2 regions of the Chromobacterium rhizoryzae genome follow, and region 2 is predicted to be linked to the other one. Evidence: riboswitches for the same ligand, from Rfam matches in the RefSeq annotation. Region 2 holds a riboswitch; the other holds the start of a gene.
What was found. Region 2 has a riboswitch for cobalamin ahead of JC616_RS11540 (HoxN/HupN/NixA family nickel/cobalt transporter). Riboswitches for the same ligand answer to the same signal wherever they lie in the genome.
Positions count from the first base shown of each region.

Region 1: linked by a shared signal. The riboswitch ahead of JC616_RS01365 (TonB-dependent receptor domain-containing protein) and the one ahead of JC616_RS11540 (HoxN/HupN/NixA family nickel/cobalt transporter) in region 2 are both predicted to bind cobalamin.

Region 1 is NZ_CP066126.1:321,284-327,564, forward strand. It holds gene speB (agmatinase) at 1-846, shown strand, start outside; gene JC616_RS01345 (GNAT family N-acetyltransferase) at 878-1,342, opposite strand; gene cobS (adenosylcobinamide-GDP ribazoletransferase) at 1,432-2,160, opposite strand; gene JC616_RS01355 (histidine phosphatase family protein) at 2,148-2,750, opposite strand; gene cobT (nicotinate-nucleotide--dimethylbenzimidazole phosphoribosyltransferase) at 2,747-3,790, opposite strand; cobalamin riboswitch at 3,940-4,184, shown strand; gene JC616_RS01365 (TonB-dependent receptor domain-containing protein) at 4,366-6,207, shown strand; gene cobU (bifunctional adenosylcobinamide kinase/adenosylcobinamide-phosphate guanylyltransferase) at 6,226-6,281, shown strand, end outside.
Region 2 is NZ_CP066126.1:2,542,102-2,548,382, forward strand. It holds gene JC616_RS11525 (cobyric acid synthase) at 1-311, opposite strand, end outside; gene cbiB (adenosylcobinamide-phosphate synthase CbiB) at 457-1,383, shown strand; gene cobD (threonine-phosphate decarboxylase CobD) at 1,376-2,362, shown strand; cobalamin riboswitch at 2,470-2,651, shown strand; gene JC616_RS11540 (HoxN/HupN/NixA family nickel/cobalt transporter) at 2,760-3,806, shown strand; gene JC616_RS11545 ((2Fe-2S) ferredoxin domain-containing protein) at 3,803-4,132, shown strand; gene JC616_RS11550 (cobaltochelatase subunit CobN) at 4,129-6,281, shown strand, end outside.

The DNA of each region.
Region 1 (6,281 bases), 2.2 Mb from region 2:
ACCGGCGCCGACGTGGTGGTGTCCGGCATTCCGCTGGACCTGTCCACCACCTTCCGCTCCGGCGCGCGGCTGGGTCCGCAGGCGATCCGCGCCGCCAGCGTGCAGCTGGCCGAGTTGAGCCCCTTCCCCTGGGGCTTCAACCCCTTCGACGATCTGGCCGTGATCGACTACGGCGATTGCTGGTTCGACGCGCATAATCCGCTGACCATCAAGCCCTCCATCATCGAGCACGCGCGCACCATCCTGGCTTCCGGCGCCAAGATGCTGACCTTCGGCGGCGACCATTTCATCACCTACCCGCTGCTGATCGCGCACGCGGAGAAATACGGCAAGCCGCTGGCGCTGCTGCATTTCGACGCGCACTGCGACACCTGGCCGGACGATGAGCCGGACAGCCTGAACCACGGCACCATGTTCTACAAGGCGGTGAAGGATGGCCTGATCGATCCGAAGAAGTCGGTGCAAGTGGGCATCCGCACCTGGAACGACGACTTCATGGGCATGAATGTGCTGGACGCGCCCTGGGTGCACGACAACGGCGTGGACGCCACCATCGCGCGCATCAAGGAAGTGATCGGCGACAGCCCGGTCTACCTGACCTTCGACATCGACTGTCTGGACCCGGCCTTCGCGCCGGGCACCGGCACCCCGGTGCCGGGCGGCCTCAGCAGCGCTCAGGCTTTGAAGATCGTCCGCAATCTGGGCGATCTGAACATCGTCGGCATGGACGTGGTGGAAGTGGCGCCCGCGTACGACAATAGCGAGGTGACCGCCCTCGCCGCCGCGCATCTGGCCTGTGACATGCTGTGCCTGATGCGCAATAAGAAGCTGGCCGGCACGCTTTGAACCGTTGACGCATGCAAGAACGCCGCTCTCATCAAGCGGCGTTTTTATTTGCGCGGAACCAGGACCAGGCGCGCGCCGGCTGTGCCGCCGGCTCGCGCCGCAGCTCCATATAGCGTTCGCCGTCGCGCAGTTCGGCAAAGCCCAGCCGGCGGTAGAACGGGCGCGCGTCGCGGGACACCAGCAGAAAGCGCCGCAGCTGCTGCAGCTCGGGGTGGGCCAGCGCCGCCTCCATCAAGGCGCGGCCGACGCCGAGGCGACGTGCCTCGGCCAGCACGAACACATCGGACAAATAGGCGAAGCTGGCGTAGTCGGTGACGATGCGGGCAAAGCCCAGTTGCCGTTGTCCGCGGTAGGCGCCGAACACCAGCGAGTGCGCTATGGCCTTGTCCAGCTGCTCCGGCGTCAGGCCTTGCGCCCAGTGGGTTTGAGACAGGAAGCGCTGAATCATGTCGCGGTCCAGCCGGCCGCGCTCGCAGCTGATCTCCAGATGGGCCATGGCGGCTCCGTGCGATGACGACGCCGCCAGTATCCGCGCTCGGCATCACCGCGGGATGACGGGGAGATGGCGGTATCGTTGCAGCGCTGCTAGAGCGCCGGCCAGCGGACCGCCAAAAGCAGCAAGAGACCGATTTCGCACAGCTCAATGCCCGCGCCCAGGCAGTCCCCGGTCATGCCGCCCAGCTTGCGCAGCAGGAAGCGCCGCCAGGCCAGCGCCGCCAAAGGCGCCAGCAGCAATGCCGGGGCCAGCCAGGCCGACAGCGCCGCCAGCAGCGCCGCGTTGACCGCCAAGCTGGGGCCGTGCCGCCGCCAGGCGAAGCGTTCGCCGCTGCCGGGCGCGATCGCCGGCAGGCTGGCCGACCAGTACACCGCGAAACAGCGGCACCAGGCGGGGATCAGCAGCAGGCCCCAGGGCGGCGCCGGCTGTTTGGCCAGCAACATCAGCAAGACCAGCTTGGCGACGACGGCCAGGATCAGCGCCAGCGCGCCGAAGCTGCCGACGTGAGGATCTTTCAGCACCTCGAAGAAACGTTCGCGCGAACGGTGGGCGGCGCCCAGCGCATCGGCGAGATCGCCCAAGCCGTCCAGATGCAGGCCGCCGGTGACCCAGGTCCACATCAAGAGCGCCAGCAGCGCCGCCAGCCAAGGATCGCTCAAACGGCCCAGGGTCAGCGCCGCCAGCAATAGCGCGCCGACGATCAAGCCCACCGCGGCGAACCAGCGCGCGCTGTCGGCCAGCCACTCGGGCTTGAACTCGCGCAGCTGCGGCGTGGGCAGGCGGGTCAGGAACTGCAGCGCCAGAATCAGTCCGCGCACGGTGCTTCCAGCCGCATCAAATAGGCCGGGTGCCCGTCCAGGATGGATAATTGGGCAAAGCCGCCGCGCTGCACCGTCATCAGCTTGGCCACCGCAAAATCGGCGCCCAGCAACTCCGCCAGCAAGGTGGTGATGACGCCGCCGTGGGTGACCAGCACGCGGTGGCTGCCGCTGGCCGTGGTCATCCACTCGGACAGGCCGGCCAGCACTCGGGTGCGGAAGCCATCGTAAGCTTCGCCGCCCGGCGGCGTCAGCTCCCCGGTCGCCAGTTTGGCGCGCCAGTCCGGATAGCGCTGCGCCAGCACCTGCACGTCCATGCCGTCCCAGTCGCCAAAGTCCATTTCCGCGAAGCGCGGGTCCACTTTCAGCGTCAGCGAGCCGTGCAGAGCGTGCTGGACCGCGAACTCGCGGCAGCGCTGCAAGGGCGAGCTGGCCATCGCGGTGACCGGCGCCAGCGCGCAAATGCGCTGCCAGCTTTGCGCCATCTGAATGTGTCCGGTGGCGTTCAGCGGCAGATCGCAACTGCCGATCAAGCGGCCCTCATGATCGATTTCGCCGTGACGCAACAGGGTCAGGGTATAGGGGTTCATTCCGCTTTTCCGGTGATGCCCGCCTCGGCGAAGGTGGCCATCTCGTTGTGCAGGCGGATGGCCATTTGCAGCAAGGGCACGCACAAGGCGGCGCCGGATCCCTCGCCCAGATGCATGCCCAGGTCCAGCACCGGCTCCAGCTTCAGCGCGTGCAGCGCCAGCAGGTGCCCGGTTTCTTCCGAGCGGTGGCTGGCCAGCAGCCAATCTCCCACGCGCGGCTCCAGCGCCAGCGCGCAGAGCGCGGCGGCGCTGGAAATGAAGCCGTCCACCAGCGCCGGCGCGCCTTGCGCGGCGCTTTCCAGATAGAAGCCGGCCATGGCGGCGATTTCCAGGCCGCCCAGCTCGGCCAGGATGTCCAGCGCGGACAAATCGCGTCCGGCGACGCGGGCCAGCGCGGTGCGCACCACTTGGCGCTTGGTGTCCAGGCCGGCCTCGTCCAGGCCGGTGCCGCGGCCGACGATGCGTTCCGGCGGCAAGTCCGCCAGCCGGCAGATCAGCGCGGCGGACGCGGTGGTGTTGCCTATGCCCATGTCGCCGGCGATCAGCAAATTGGCGCCGCCGTCCAGCGCGCGGCGCGCGGCCAGGCGGCCCACTTCCAGCGCGGCCTCCGCCTGTGCCGGCGTCATTGCGGCCTCCCTGGCCAGATTGCCGGTGCCGGCCCGCACTTTGGCGTGGACGATGGGCAGCGCGGAGACGTCGCTGAGCACGCCGGCGTCCACCACCTCCAGCCTGGCGTCCAGGCTTTGCGCCAACACGCAGATGGCCGCGCCGCCATTGGCGAAATTGCGCACCATTTCGCCGGTCACCACCGAGGGATAGGCGGACACGCCTTCCGCCGTCACGCCGTGATCGCCGGCGAACACCGTGATCGCCGGCCGCAGCGCGTCCGGGCAGACCTTGCCCTGCCAGGCGGCGAAGCGGCAGGCCAGCTCTTCCAGCCTGCCCAGGCTGCCCGCCGGCTTGGTGAGTGTGGCCTGGCGGGCGCGGGCGGCCTGGTAGGCGGCGAAATCGGGTGAGCGAAAGGTATCGATGAATGTCATGAGATGGCCAACTCCAGCCTGGATGAGAGAGTGATTCAGCGGCGACTTTAAGCGATAGCCCGCCACCGGGGCAACCCGCAGCCGGTGGACGATTTGATCCTAACTAAACATATTTCTTTTGGCGCCATCCCGTCGGGATGCTCTCCGGTATAATCCGGAACCTAGCAGGTGTCCGCGGCTCAAGCGCCGCGGATGAAACGGGAAGCCGGTGCAAGACCGGCGCTGCCCCCGCAACGGTAAGGCCTGGCGTGTGAAGCTGTTCAACCGAGTCGCGCTCGACGCGCGAGACGTTGAACCTCAACGCCCAGGCGATGCAAGGGCCACTGTCCATCGGATGGGAAGGCGCATCGCCGCAAGGCCGAGCCCGGAGACCGGCCTGCTGGCATGCGCGATCATGGAAACCACACTCGCGCCCGCCCAATGGCCGCCCGGAAGGCGGCCGCACTGGAGTATCGCGGGGAGGCGATCCGACAGACGGCCCGGCGTCCTGCCGCGGCGTCCCCCTTTTCATGCCTTCTTCGCACTCTTCCTAACCATGCCGTCGCGGCGGCCAGATTCGATGTGGAGTGTGTTTCATGTTCAAACCCCAACAATGCGCCTTGCTGGTCTCGCTGGCCTGCGCCGGCCAGGCCTATGCCGCCAATGTGCCCGAGTTCGCCGGGGATCCGGTAGTGGTGACTGCTACGCGCCAGCCGCAGGAAATTTCCAAGACCTTGTCCGATGTGAGTGTGATTACGCGTGAGCAGATTGAGCAATCAGCGGCAACCAGCTTACCTCAGTTGCTGTCGCGTCAAGGTGGCCTGGAAATTGTCAGTACGGGAACGCGTGGTGCACCGTCCAGTATTTTCATGCGTGGAGCCAACGCCAATCAGACGGTGGTGTTAGTGGACGGCGTGCGTATCGTCTCGGCTACAACAGGCACCAGCGCAGTGGAGAACATTCCTCTCGAACAGATCGAGAGAGTGGAGATTTTGAGAGGGTCTGGTTCCAGTCTATATGGCGCGGATGCGATTGGTGGTGTGATCCAGATTTTTACTCGTGAAGGCAAAGGTAGTCCCAAGTTGAATGCCAGCTTTGGTGTGGGCGACCATGGCCTGATGAAGGCCGGGGCAGGGATCAGCGGTAAAGTTGAGAATACGGCGTTCAGCCTGAATTTGAACCATGAAATGAACGAAGGTATTTCCGCGACGAATCGGGACAGTTCAAACTACAATCCGGATCGAGATCCGTATCGCAACCTTTCATATAGCGCTAACGTTACCCAAACACTGTTGCCGGGGCATGAACTGACAGTGCGTGCTTTTCAAACCTTTAGCAAACTTGATTTCGACCAATCGTCTGTGGGCGAAGATTTGCAGAAAAACAGGCAAAACGGCTTTACGATTCAATCAAAAAACGCGTTGACTGATCATTGGTCCAGCACTTTGCGTTTCAGTCATACCGTTGATCGTCAAGAGACGTGGGTTGCCAGTGATATGGTTAACCGTAGCAGCTTGATAGAAACTCGTCAGAATGAATGGTTCTGGCAGAATGATATCAAGACAGGCATAGGCACTTTCTTGGCTGGCGCGGTGCATACTCAGCAGAATGTTGACGGTCAATCTACTTATTTGCCGAATGGGTACTCGGTGACTCAACGCACCAATAATGCCGGATTTGTAGGCTACTCCGGGGAGTTCGGCCATAATTTGGTGCAGGCAAACCTACGCAATGATAGGGACTCCCAGTTTGGAGGTAAGACGACAGGACAGCTGGCCTATGGTTATCGCTTCAGCGATGAGTTGACTGCGCGTGCCAGCTATGGAACGGCATACAAGGCGCCAACCTTCAATGACTTGTATTGGCCCAACTATGGCAACCCGTCATTGCAGCCTGAAACCTCGCGTAATATCGAGCTGGGCTTGAAGTGGCTTGGTAAAGGCCGCCGCTTGGAACTGTCCTGGTTTGATAATCGAATTGAAAACCTGATTGTTTATCAGAAAGACCACTCCCTCAATCGTGATGCCCATATTAGGGGCGTCACTTTGTCCGGCGCTGCTACATATGGTGCGTGGGATCTTAGCGGTTCGGCTACCTACCAGGATCCGATTGATGAGAGCAGCCATTTACAGTTGCAACGTCGTGCGCGTGCCTTTGCTCAACTGAGTGCCGCCTATGACTGGGGTAAGGCGATCACAGGGGTTGAATGGCAGGCTAGCGCCAAGCGTCCGGATGTTGACTACCGGCCTTATCCCAATGTTCCAGTCACGCTGGGCGGTTATTCATTGACCAATCTGTTCGCCAACTACCGTTTAGCCAAGGAATGGACGGCAATGATGCGTCTGACCAATGTCTTCGAGAAACGCTACACCACGGCTTATGGCTACAACACCAGTGGTTTAGGTGGTTATCTCGGCGTCACCTACCAGGCGCAGTAAAAGTGTAGAGGTGTAACCATGCTCCACCTGATCACCGGCGGCGCGCGCAGCGGCAAGAGCCGCTACGCCGAAAC
Region 2 (6,281 bases):
TAGCCGCGAGCCTCCATATTTCCTATCGCCCGCCCGTGGATGATGACCTGAGAACCGGTATGGCTGTTGGGCTTCAACAGTACCGGGTTCATATCGGTATGCGGCTCCAGCCCGCAGGCCTGCGCTTGCACCGCCTGCGAGCGGCCGATCTCGCCGCCGTCCACCGTCACCGCGCTGTTCAATGCCATGTTCTGCGGCTTGAACGGCGCCACCCTCACGCCACGGCGCGCCAACAGCCGGCACAAGCCGGTGGCCAGCGCGCTCTTGCCGGCATCGGACGTGGCGCCCTGAATCATGATGGTCTTGGCCATGGCATTCCCCCTGCACATAGATGGCGAACAAGGCTTAGAATGGCGGCTTGATTCATTCCGGCCATCCCGAACCCTAAAAATTTGCGCATTGGATGCCTCCAAGCGGCGGTCGGCCATTATATAAGGTTGTGTGTTGAATTCCGCATTGTTTCTACCGCTAGCGCTGTTGCTGGACCGCCTGCTGGGCGAGCCGCGGCGGTGGCATCCATTGGTCGGCTTCGGTAGGCTGACCCGGGCCGTTGAGCGCCTTGGCTACCCCTCCTCGCCCGATGCCGAGCCCCGCTGGCGCATGCGTCTGCGCGGCGCCCTCTCCGTTTCACTCTTGATCCTGCCTCTGACGCTGGCGGCCTGGCTGCTGGCCCGGCTGCCGCTGCTGTCAGCCATTGTCCCGCTTGTTCTGCTCTACCTGGCGGTGGGCGCCAGGAGCTTGGCTCAGCATGCGGAGGTGGTCAGACAGGCGCTGGCCGACGGCGATCTCGCCTTGGCCCGTGAACGGGTGGGCTGGATTGTCAGCCGCGACACGAGCGAGCTGGATGAGGCCGGAATCGCCCGCGCCACCATTGAGTCGGTGCTGGAAAATGGCTGCGACGCGGTCTTTGCCGCGCTGTTCTGGTTTCTGCTGCTGGGCGCGCCCGGGGCGGTGCTGTACCGGCTGTCCAACACGCTGGATGCGATGTGGGGCTATAAGAACGCGCGCTATTTGCATTTTGGCTGGGCCGCCGCCCGCCTTGACGATGTGTTGAACTATGTCCCGGCGCGGCTGACCGCCCTCACCTATCTGTTGCTGGGCCACGCGGCAAGCGGCTGGCGCTGCTGGAGAACGCAGGCGCCCACTTGGTACAGTCCCAACGCCGGCCCCGTGATGGCGGCCGGCGCCGGCGCGCTGGGCGTCTCCCTTGGCGGCGGCGCGCGCTACCATGGCCAGTGGAAGGAGCGCCCGCCCTTGGGCTGCGGCCCCGCGCCCACCCATCAGGACATCGGCCGCGCGGTGCGCTTGGTCAGCCGCGGCGCATGGTTATGGGCTGGTCTTTCCCTATTGTGGGCTGTTTTGATTGGAGTCATGCATGCTTGAACACGGAGGCGGCCTGCTGCGCGCGGCCGCTGAATACGGTATTCCGCCTGGGGATTGGCTGGACCTGTCCACCGGCGTCAACCCCAATGGCTGGCCAGTGCCGCCGCTGTCCGCCGACGGCTGGCTGCGGCTGCCGCAGGACCACGACGGGCTGGAAGCGGCGGCGGCGGAATATTACGGTTGCGAGCAACTGCTGCCGGTGGCCGGTTCTCAACCCGCCATCCAGGTGCTGCCGCGGCTGCGAGCGCCCTGCCGCGTCGGCATGTTGACCTTGTGCTACGCCGAACACCCCTACCAGTGGCAAAGGCGCGGACACAGCGTGGAACGGTTCACGCCGGACGGGCTGGCCGCGAATATTGATCAGCTGGACGTGGTTCAAATCTGCAACCCCAACAACCCCACCGGAGACCGTTTTGAACCGGCTTTGCTGGAAGACTGGCGGCAAAGGCTGGCGGAACGCGGCGGCTGGCTGCTGGTCGACGAAGCGTTTCTGGATGCGTCGCCGCGGGACAGCATGCTCCCCCATATCGGCAAGCCGGGCCTGATCGTGCTGCGCTCGGTCGGCAAATTCTTCGGCCTGGCCGGCGCCCGCGCCGGTTTCGTGTTCGCCCAGGCGGCGCTGCTTCAAGCGCTGGCCGAGGAACTGGGGCCTTGGGCCATGGCGGGTCCGGCGCGCGAAGCGGTGACGCTGGCGCTTGGCGACACCGCGTGGCAGCAATCCATGAGGAGCCAGCTGCTGCGCGATAGCGCGCGGCTGCGAGACTGTCTGGAGCGGCACAGGCTCGCCCCGGCCGGCGGCTGCGAACTGTTCCAGTGGGTTCCCGGCGAGGCCAGCCTGCCCTTGCATCGCCATCTGGCGGGGCGCGGCATCTTGAGCCGTTATTTCGAGTCCCTGCCCAGCTTGCGCTTTGGCCTGCCTAGCGGCGAACAGGACTGGGCGCGGCTGGAACAGGCCTTGGCGGATTGGCGGCGATTGTAATTAAAATCAAAACGCCAGCTGTTCACAGCCTGGTTTTTGTCACGTATCATCCGACCCCATCATGACGGTGCCCCAAAAACCTGTGTGCGAGCTCGCCAGCCAAGACGCGCGGCAGCTCGTAAACAGGTCCTCAGAGGGTGAAACGGGAACGCGGTGCAAGACCGCGGCTGCCCCCGCAACTGTAAGCGCAGAGTCCACGCCTAACGCCACTGGTCCCTAAACGGGCCGGGAAGGCGGCGCCGGACGGCGACGCGCGAGCCAGGAGACCGGCCGTCATACGTGTCGACGCAAGCAGAAACCGGGCGGGGTGTACCGGGGGATACGCACATGCGCCGCTCATGAACACTCGGCGACCTGTGCCCTCGTTTGCGCGACGGAAATCGTCTCCGAGGGCACCATGCATTCATCCACCGCGCCGTCCGCCGGCCGCCGTCTGGCGCAGCACGCGCCGATACTCGCCGGGCTGATCCTGGCCAATCTATTGGCCTGGGCCTGGGCTTTCGCCGCCTTCGCCGATCATCCGGCCCAACTCGCCACCGCCCTGCTCGCCTATCTGTTCGGCCTGCGCCACGCGGTGGACGCCGATCACATCGCCGCCATCGACAACACCGTGCGCAAGCTGATGCAGGAAGGCCGCCGACCGTCGGCGGTGGGCCTGTTCTTCTCCGCCGGCCATTCCGCGGTGGTGGTCATCGCCGTCGCCCTGATCGTGTTCGCCGCCAGCGCGCTGCAAAGCCGCGTCGCCGGCTTCAAGGAGATAGGCGGCGTCATCGGCACCAGCGTGTCGGCCTTCTTTCTGCTGACGCTGGCGCTGATCAATCTGTCCTCCTTGCGCGCGGTATGGGGCGCTTTCCGCCGCGCCCGCGCCGGCGAGGCCATTTGCGACGAGCAGCTGAATCTGCTGCTGAACAACCGCGGCCTGATCGCGCGCCTGCTCAAGCCCTTGTTTCGCATGGTGACCAAGAGCTGGCATATGTTGCCCATCGGCTTTTTGTTCGGCCTGGGTTTCGACACCGCCACTGAAATCGGCCTGTTCGCCATCGCCACCTCGCAAAGCGCCAACGGCGTGGCGCTGTGGCACATCATGGTGTTCCCGGCGCTGTTCGCCGCCGGCATGGCGCTGGTGGACACGCTGGACAGCATGATGATGGTGGAAGTCTACGGCTGGGCCTTCGTCAATCCGGTGCGCAAGCTCTGGTACAACCTGACCATCACCTTCGTTTCCGTTCTCGTCGCCGTCGGCATTGGCGGGCTGGAGGGCCTGGGCCTGCTGGCGGACAAGCTGCAGCTCACCGGCGGCTTCTGGGACCTGATCTCAGCGCTCAACGACGATCTGGCTCATTTCGGCTACTTCGTCATCGGCGTGTTCCTGCTGACGTGGCTTGTCTCCGCCGCCATTTATAAATGGAAGCGTTTTGACCAACTGACGCCGGAGGCGCGATGAGAACCCACGACAAACACGTGCTGATGTGCACCGGCCCGCGCTGCACGCCGGACGGCCAGGGTTCGGAAGCGATGTTCCTGCACCTGGGCCGCAGCATAGACGCTTGCGAAGGCCTGCGCGCCAAGCGCACCCGCAGCCACTGCTTCGCCGTGTGCAAGGAAGGCCCGGTGATGGTGGTGTATCCGGACGGGGTCTGGTACCGCAAGGTGAATGAAAGCGATATCGAACGCATCGTCTGCCAGCATCTGAAGGGCGGCGTTCCGGTCGAGGAATTGGTGTTCCATAAAACCGGCGTCGGCGACATCGAAACGGAGGCGCAGGCATGAGCGCCGCACTCGCCCTGTTGAGCCACGCCGGCACCGATCTCGCCGCGCTGTCGCGCGCGCGCTGGCCGGAAGATTTTCCCCTTGTCGCCGGCATCTCGCTGCAAGGCATTGCCGACGAGGCCGCGATGCAAACGCTGCTGGACGGCCAACTGGCCCAGGTCCGCGCCATCGTGCTGCGCGTGCTGGGCCGCGCCGACGCGATACCCGGCCTGGAGCGATTGCTGGCCCACGCGCGCCGGCTGCAGGCCGCGGTCATCGTGCTCAGCGGCACCGGCGAGCCGGACCCGGAGCTGCAAGCGCTATGCAGCGCGCCGGTATCGCTGCAGCAGGACGTCCACGCCTATCTGCAGGCCGGCGGCAGCGCCAATCTGGGCGAGCTGATGCGCTGCCTGGCGGACAGGCTGCTGCTGACCGGCTTCGGCTACCAGCCGCCGCTGCCGCTGCCCGAGCACGGCGTTTACCACCCGGAGCTGAGCGCGCCCTGCTCGCTCGCCGACTGGCTGGAAATCCGCAACCCGGACTGGCCCACCGTGGGCCTGTGCTTCTACCGCGCCCACTGGCTGTCCGGCAACACCCGCTTCATTGATCTATTGGTCGATTGCCTGGCCGAGCGCGGCGTCAACGCGCTGCCGGTGTTCACCTCGTCCTTGCGCACGATTCAAGACGGCGGCCTGCCGGCGGCGCTGGCGCTGCTGGCCGATCCGCGCGCCAAGGTGTCCTTGCTGATCAACACCACCTCGTTCGCGATGGGCGACATCAACAACGACGGCCCCACCCAGCCCGGCTGGGCGGTGGAGGCTTCGGACCGGTTGAACCTGCCGGTGCTGCAGGCCATCACCAGCAGCATGACGCGCGAGCAATGGGAAGCCTCGGACCGCGGCTTCAACCCGCTGGACACCGCGATGAACGTGGCGCTGCCGGAATTCGACGGCCGCATCATCGGCGTGCCGCTGAGCTTCAAGCAGCCGGCCATGATGGACCAGCCCGGCCAGGCCGAACAATACGCGCCGCTGCCGGACCGCGCCCGCCGCCTGGCCGGCATCGCCGCCCGCCTGACGCGGCTGCGCCATGTGGAAAACGCCGACAAACGCATCGCCTTCATCTTCACCAACTCCAATAGCAAAGCCTCGCAGATAGGCAATGCGGTGGGGCTGGATTCGCCCGCGTCTCTATACGCTATGCTGCGCGGCATGCAGGGCCGCGGCTACCAGATGGACCCGCTGCCGCCGGACAGCGACGCGCTGATGCACGAGCTGATAGACCGCGGCGCCTACGATCAGGACTACCTGAGCGCCGAGCAGATGAAAAACGCCGCCGCCCGCGTGCCGGCCCAGCGCTACCAGGCCTGGTTCGACGAGCTGCCGGACAGCCTGCGCGACAAGATGCTGCAGCGCTGGGGCCAGCCGCCGGGCGGCGCCTACGTCGACGGCGACGAACTGGTGTTTTCCGGCCTGGATTACGGTCATGTCTTCGTCGCGCTGCAGCCGCCGCGCGGCTACGGCATGGACCCGGACGCCATCTACCACACGCCGGACCTGCCGCCCACCCACCACTACTACGCGCTGTACCGCTGGCTGCGCGACGACTGGCGCGCCGACGCCATCGTCCACGTCGGCAAGCACGGCACGCTGGAATGGCTGCCGGGCAAGGGGGTGGGCCTGTCGCAGAACTGCTTCCCGGATGCGCTCTTGGGCGACATGCCGCTGTTTTACCCCTTCATCGTCAACGATCCGGGTGAAGGCTCGCAGGCCAAACGCCGCGGCCACGCGGTGATCATCGACCACCTGACGCCGACGATGACCACCGCCGACAGCTACGGCCCGCTGGCGCAGCTGACCCAGTTGGTGGACGAGTACTACCAGGTGGAGCTGCTGGACCCGAACAAGCTGCCGCTGTTGCAGCAACAAATCTGGGACCTGATCAAGGAGGCCAAGCTCGACACCGACCTGGCGGCGATGCTGAAACATGATCACGAGCATGAGCACGAACATGAGCACGAGCACGAGCCTCGCCACGATCATGATCACCCGCACCCGCATGGCGGACATCATCACGCGCCCGCCGCCGTCCACGGCAAATACCGGCCGCAGGCGGCCAAACCGGCTGCCGCGATGAAACCGGCGACGGCCGCGGCGGCGAAGTATCGCCC